2 regions of the Micromonospora sp. II genome follow, and region 2 is predicted to be linked to the other one. Evidence: riboswitches for the same ligand, from Rfam matches in the RefSeq annotation. Region 2 holds a riboswitch; the other holds the start of a gene.
The links. A riboswitch is a leader RNA that binds a small molecule or an ion and turns the genes downstream of it on or off. The one in region 2 is predicted to bind thiamine pyrophosphate.
Positions count from the first base shown of each region.

Region 1: another riboswitch for thiamine pyrophosphate. It lies ahead of A8711_RS09325 (ECF transporter S component); the one in region 2 lies ahead of thiE (thiamine phosphate synthase).

Region 1 is NZ_LYXF01000016.1:12,607-16,009, reverse strand. Features, by position in the region: gene A8711_RS09330 (ABC transporter ATP-binding protein) at 1-1,003, opposite strand, end outside; gene A8711_RS09325 (ECF transporter S component) at 1,112-1,702, opposite strand; TPP riboswitch at 1,778-1,884, opposite strand; gene A8711_RS09320 (alpha/beta fold hydrolase) at 1,961-2,797, shown strand; gene A8711_RS09315 (sugar isomerase domain-containing protein) at 2,794-3,403, shown strand, end outside.
Region 2 is NZ_LYXF01000015.1:86,059-89,461, reverse strand. Features, by position in the region: gene A8711_RS09170 (DUF559 domain-containing protein) at 559-1,470, opposite strand; TPP riboswitch at 1,589-1,700, shown strand; gene thiE (thiamine phosphate synthase) at 1,695-2,321, shown strand; gene thiO (glycine oxidase ThiO) at 2,315-3,403, shown strand, end outside.

The sequences.
Region 1 (3,403 bases), on a different contig from region 2:
CCAGCGCGGGCGCCCGCCAGCGGTACGGGGAAGTGCGCGCGTCCCGCCCGGCCAGTTCCGCCGACGCGGTGACGCCGCCCGTGCCGGGTTTCAGCAGGCCGCCCAGGAGCAGCGCCAGCGTGGACTTGCCGGCCCCGTTGGGGCCGAGGACGGCGAGCGCCTCGCCGGCGCGTACCCGAAGATCGGTGGGGTCGAGCCGCGGCGTCAGGCCGAGCCGCTCCGCGGTGAGCAGCACGTCGCCGGGCGGCGTGGTGGCGTGCCGGGGTGGCGTGACGTGGCCGGGTACCCAGACCCCGGCGGCGGCCAGCGCGTCGCCGTGCGCGGCGAAGACCGCAGCGGGCGGCCCGTCGGCGCGCACCCCGCCGCCCGGTTCCAGCACCACCACGCGGTCGACCAGCGGCAGCGCCTCGGTGACCCGGTGCTCCACCAGGACCATCGTGGTGTCCGTGTCGAGCGCGTCCGCGACGGCCCGGCGGATCAGCGCGGCGCCGGCCGGGTCGAGGTTGGCGGTGGGCTCGTCGAGCAGCAGCAGTCCGGGGCGCAGCGCGAGCGTGCCGGCCAGGGCGAGCCGCTGCTGCTCGCCGCCGCTGAGCGCGGCGGTCGGCCGGTCCCGGTCGTACGGGAAGCCGACCCGGCGCAGCGCCTCGTCGACGCGGGGCCAGATCTCCCCGGCGGGTACGCCACGGTTCTCCAGCCCGAACGCCACGTCGTCGCCGGAGCGGGCCATGACGAGCTGGGTCTGCGGATCCTGGAACAGGATGCCGACGCGCTCGCGGGCCTTGCGCGGGTCCAGCCCGTCGATCTCGACGGTGCCCTCCTGCTCGCCGGAGTCCTCCGGCAGCAGCCCGGCCAGCGCCGCCAGCAGCGTGCTCTTACCGGCGCCGGAGGGTCCGAGCAGCAGCACCCGCTCGCCGCTCTCCACCCGAAGATCCACCCCGCGCAGAGCCCAGCGTTTCCGTCCCCCGTGCCGCCACCCGAACCCCCGCAGCACCACCCCGCTCACCGCCCGCCCACCCCCTCTCCCGGCCCAGCCTGCGTGATCAAGGAGTTCGCGTCCGGAAAACCGTGCCCGGCGGACGCAAACTCCTTGATCACCGGGGCGGGGCGAGCCTCAGACCAGGGCGCGGTCGCGGCCGGCGGGGAAGCGGTCCAGGACGCCGGTGTTCGCCAGCGCGCGGGTGAGGGCCACCGCACCCAGGCCGGCCACCAGCAGACAGCTGAGCACGCCGAACGCGATGTAGGGCAGCCGGAACGTCGTCCAGCTCGTGCCGGGGTACCAGTAGAGAGCGTCGAACAGCGTGGCGAAGAGGCCGCCGCACGCGCCGGCGAGCGCCGCCGTGAGCGGCCGGTGGAGGCGGTACCGGGTGGCCGCGAAGACCGCCTCGACGCCCAGGCCCTGCACCGCGCCCTGGAGGATCGCCATCGCACCGTAGGGGGAGCCGAGCAGCACCGAGACGGCCGAGGCGACGGTCTCGGTGAGCAGCGCCGCTCCCGGCTTGCGGACGATGAGCGCGCTCAGCACGGCCGGGATGAGCCAGACGCCGTACATGACCGACTGGAGCGGGGCGAAGAAGGCGAACGGCCCGTCGCTGCCCTTCCAGAGGATGTTCCAGAGCTGGAACACGACGCCGAAGGTGACGGCGATGACCGAGGCGACGACGATGTCGACGGTACGCCAGCGGTTGCTGTCGTTGTGGTTCACGGTTGGCTCCCAGTTCGTCGAGGTGAACCAGGAGAAGACGCACGCCGCGCCCGGTGGTCACCGGACGGCGACGCGGCTGGAGGTCGACCGAACTCCCTGCGCTGGCATTACCCAGATCAGGTTCGAGGGTCTGCGGGCACCGGCCCGCACTCTCAGCGCTGTGCGCTCCCCTGTCGGATGTGAAGTTGTCTCGTCGCAGACGCTAGCACCGACCACGGGCCCCGGCCCAGCAGGGCGAGTGTCGGTATGGTGGCGATCATGCTGGTGGATGCGCGGGGACTGACGTTCGAGGTACGCGCCGGTGGCCCCGAGGGCGGTGACCCGGTCCTGCTGCTGCACGGCTTCCCGCAGCACTCCGGCGAGTGGGACGCGGTGACGCCCGCGCTGCACGCCGCCGGGCTGCGCACGTACGCGCTCGATCAGCGCGGCTACTCGCCCGGCGCGCGGCCGGCGGACGTCGGGGCGTACCGGATTCCGGAGCTGGTGGCCGACGCGGCGGCGGTGCTGGACTCCCTCGGGGTGACCCGCGCCCACGTGGTCGGCCACGACTGGGGCGCGATCGTGGCGTGGGGTCTGGCGGCGGCGCACCCGGAGCGGGTGCGGACGCTGACCGCGGTGTCGGTGCCGCACCCGGCCGCGATGGGGCACGCGCTCGCCACCGACCCGCGGCAGAAGGTCAAGTCCGCGTACATAGCGTTGTTCCGTAAGCCCGGTACGGCGGAAAAGGTGCTGCTGGCGTGGAACGGTGCCACGCTGCGCAAGCTGCTCAGCGGCGTGGGCGACGCCGGCGCGGTGGCCCGGTACGCCGAGCCGATGCGCGAGCCGGGGGCGTTGACGGCGGCGCTGAACTGGTACCGGGCGATGACCGGGGCGGACATGAAGGCGGTCGCCCCGGTCGGGGTGCCCACCACGTTCGTCTGGAGCGACAAGGACGTGGCGATCGGCCGGACGGCCGCGCAGGCGTGCGCCGCGCACGTCACAGGTGACTACCGATTCGTGACGCTGCCCGGCGTCAGCCACTGGATCCCGGACGAGGCGCCCGGCCGGCTGGCCGAGGCGATCCTCGCCCGGTGCGCAGGAACGGAGGAGGCATGACGGTGAGCGCCGAGGCGTACCTGGCGGTGGTGACCGAGACGATCGGCCGGGTCGCCGCCGAACAGCGGCGCAACGTGGCCGACGCGGCCGACCTGATCGCGGCGGCGCTGCGCGCCGATGGTGTGGTGCACGCGTTCGGCACCGGGCACTCCGAGGCGCTGGCCATGGAGATCGCCGGTCGGGCCGGCGGGCTGGTGCCCACGAACCGGATCGCGTTGCGTGACCTGGTGCTGGTCGGCGGCGACCCGGCCGACGTGCTCGGCCCGAAGCTGGAACGCGACCCGGCGGTGGCGCACCGCCTCTACGAGCTGGCGCCGATCCGGCCGCAGGACGTGTTCGTGCTCGCCTCGAACTCGGGCGTGAACGGGGCGATGGTCGAGTTCGCGTCCATCGTGAAGGAACGCGGGCACGGGCTGGTGGCGATCACGTCGGCGCAGCACTCGGCCCGGATGACGTCGCGGCACCCGTCCGGCCGCAAGCTCGCCGACTTCGCCGACGTGGTGCTGGACAACGGCGCCCCGTACGGCGACGCCACGCTGCCGCTGCCGGGCGGCGGCGCGGTGGGCGCGGTCTCGTCGATCACCGCGGCGCTGCTGGCCCAGCAGA
Region 2 (3,403 bases):
GCGTGTGCTCGTGTGTCGGGTGTGTGCGTCGGGGCGTGTGCTCACCCGTTTGGGCCTGCGCACACCGGGCTGCCCGCGCGCTCAGCTCACCCACGCGTTCGGCTCCGCCCGCACGTGGACTGTGCGCCCTCGGTTGGGGGCGCGCCGGCGCGGCCTGCGCCCCATCAAGGCTCGCCCACGCGTCAGCCACCCATGGCGTGCCACCCACAGGCAGCGCTCACGACGAGTGGAACACCATGGGTGTCATAAGGGCCTTGAGACACCCATGGCGTTCCACTCGGGGCTGGATCTGGCGACGAGTGGAACGCGATGGGTGTTTGAGGGCGGGCCTCTGACGCCCGTGGTGTCTCGGGCGGCTCGACGGGTGGCGAGCCGGGGACCAACGGGTGGCGGGCGGCGAGCCGGGGGCCCGGTGGGTGGTAGGTGGCGTAACCGGGGGCCCGGTGGGTGGTGGGTGGTGGGTGGCCCGGTGGGTGGTAGGTGGCGAAATGGGGGCCAGCGGTGACGTGTGGCGGGCCGGGGGCGTAGCGGGGTGAGGCTCGTGGCGGCGGGCGCGGATCAGTGGTTCGCCTCGGTGGCACGACGTTCTGCCAAGGCCTGGCGTACCAGGGCCACTGTGGCGTCGGGCCGGCGTAGCACGTCGTCGGCGGTGAAGCGGAGCACGAGCCACCCGGCCGCGCGCAGCGCGTTCAGGCGAGCCACGTCCCGGCGGAAGTGAGCCCGTTCGCGGTGGTGGTCGCCGTCGTACTCGACCGCGATGCGGAGCGCCGGCCAGGCCAGGTCCACCCGGGCCACGAAGCGTCCACCGGCGCGTACCTCGTGCTGGGCGGTGAGCGGGCCGAGGCCGGCGTCGAGCAGGAGCAGCCGCAGGCGAGTCTCCATCGGGGACTCGCTCAACGGCTCGGCCAGCGCCAGCACCTCGCGCAACAGCGGAGCGCCCGGCCAGCCCGGCCGGGCGGCGGCGTAGGCCCGCAGGGCGGGCAGCTTCACGGCCCGGCGACGCAGCAGCGCCTCGACGGCGACCAACGCCTCGGCGAGTGAGCCCTGCCGGCCCAGGTCGAACGCCGTGCGAAGGGGCGTGGTGACCGGCAGCCCGCCGACGAGGGTGCGGTCCCGCTCCGGCAGCGGTGACCGGACCAACCGCAACCGTGGGTGCGGTCGCAGCCGCGCAGCAGTCGGCAACAGTACTGTCACCGGCGCGTCGCGGGGGAGCACGTCCGCGCCGAACAACCACGCGGCGCTGCGCCCCGCCAGCACGGCACCCGGCGGCAGGCGCAACGCCACCGCCTCGCACCACATCCGGTGGTCGTCGGCGCGGTACCCGTCCCGGTGCACGTACACGTCCGGCCGCAGGCGGATCCAGGTCTGCCCGCGCAGCATCGTCCAGGTGAGTAGCCCTTCGGAGACGGCACGGCTGCCCCGGAACGGCAGGATCGCCAGGCGGCGCGGAACACGGGCGGGAACGGACACCCAGGCAGCGTGTCGTGACGGGACGGTCACCCGCTGCCCCGATCCGGCGGACGGCTGGTTCCTGGGAAAAACCTCACCCGGGCTTCCGTACGGGCGGGAGGCGTCGTACGGTAGGCCGCAAGTGACCCACGGGAGCCCGGTGCGGACCGGGCTGAGAGGGGGGCTGGGAGCCCCCGACCGTCGAACCTGATCCGGGTAATGCCGGCGCAGGGAGGAGCGTTGCCGTGCTGTCCCTGGGACGACTGCATCTCATCACCGACACCCGGCCGGGGCGTGACCCGCTCGCCGTGCTGCGTGCCGCACTGCCCGTGGCGGGCGCAGACCTCGTCGTGCAGGTGCGCGTGGAGGACGACGCCACCGACCGGGAGGCGTACGAGCTGGCCCGGCTGGTGGTCGACGCCTGCCGGCCGTACGGCGCACAGTGCCTGGTCAACGACCGGCTGCACGTGGCGCTCGCGGTGGACGCCGCCGGTGGCCACGTCGGCGCGGACGACCTGCCGGTGCGTGCCGCGCGCCGGGTGCTCGGCCCGGACGCGGTGCTCGGCGCGACCGCCCGCGAACCGGTGACCGCCCGGGCCGCGGTGGACGCGGGCGCGAGCTACCTGGGCGTGGGCCCGTGCCACGTCACCACCACCAAGTTCGGCCTGCCGGAACCGATCGGCCCCGAGGGGATACGCGCGGTCGCCGAAGCGGTGACCGTGCCGGTGATCGCGATCGGCGGGGTGACCGCCTCAAGCGTGCCGGCGCTGCGGGCCGCCGGGGCGTACGGGGTGGCGGTGGTCGGCGCGCTCAGCGGGGCAGCCGATCCCGCGCACGCCACCGCCGAGCTGCTGCGGGCCCTGACGTGTTAACAGGGGGCCCTTCCTCTACCGGAGGCGTTAACAGGGGGCCCTTCCTTAACGACGTGGCGGTGGTGGGGGGCGGGCCTGTCGGGTGGGCGATCGCGTGGCGGTGCGCGCAACGTGGACTGCGCGTGGTGGTGCACGACGACCGGCCCGGGTCGGGCGCGTCGTCGGTGGCCGCCGGGATGCTGTCGCCGGTCGCCGAGGCGTACTTCGGTGAGCACGAACTCACCGCGCTGCTCGTCGAGTCCGCCGCCCGCTGGCCCGGTTTCGCGACCGAGCTGGCCGAGGCGAGCGGCGTCGACATCGGCTACCGCACCGAGGGCACGCTCGTCGTCGGGCTCACCGCCGACGACCTGGCCGAGGCGAGGCGGCTGTGGTCGTACCAGCAGGGCCTGGAACTGCCGATCACGCCGCTGCGCCCGTCGGAGCTGCGCAACCGCGAGCCGGCGTTGGCGCCGCGCGTGCGCGGCGGCGCGGTGGCCCCCGGTGATCACCAGGTCGACCCGCGGCGGCTGGTCGCCGCGTTGCGCACGGCCGCGGAACGCGCCGGCGTGGAGCTGCGCCCGGCGCGCGTCGGCGCGCTGTCCGAGGTGGACGCGCGGGTCACAGTGGTCGCGGCCGGCTGCGGCGCGGCGGCGCTGACCGGCCTGCCGGTCCGCCCGGTGAAGGGCCAGGTGCTGCGGCTGCGCGCGCCGGGCGGCGGTCCGCCGGGCTTCCGGCACGTGATCCGGGGGTACGCGGACAGCGAGCCGGTCTACCTGGTGCCCCGGGACAGCGGCGAGGTCGTGGTCGGGGCGACGGTCGAGGAGCGCGCGGACACCGCTGTCACCGCCGGTGGCGTGCTGACACTGCTGCGCGCCGCCACGGAGCTGGTGCCGGAACTCGTCGAGTACGAGCTGGTGGAGGCAGTCGCCGGGCTGCGCCCCGGTACGCCGGACAACGCGCCGATCATCGGGCCGCTGCCCGGGCAGCCGGGTGTGCTCGCCGCGACCGGACATCACCGGCACGGCATCGTGCTCACCCCGGTCACCGCCGACCTGGTCACCGAGCTGATCGTCACCGGCGAGCCGGATCCCGCGCTCGCCCCC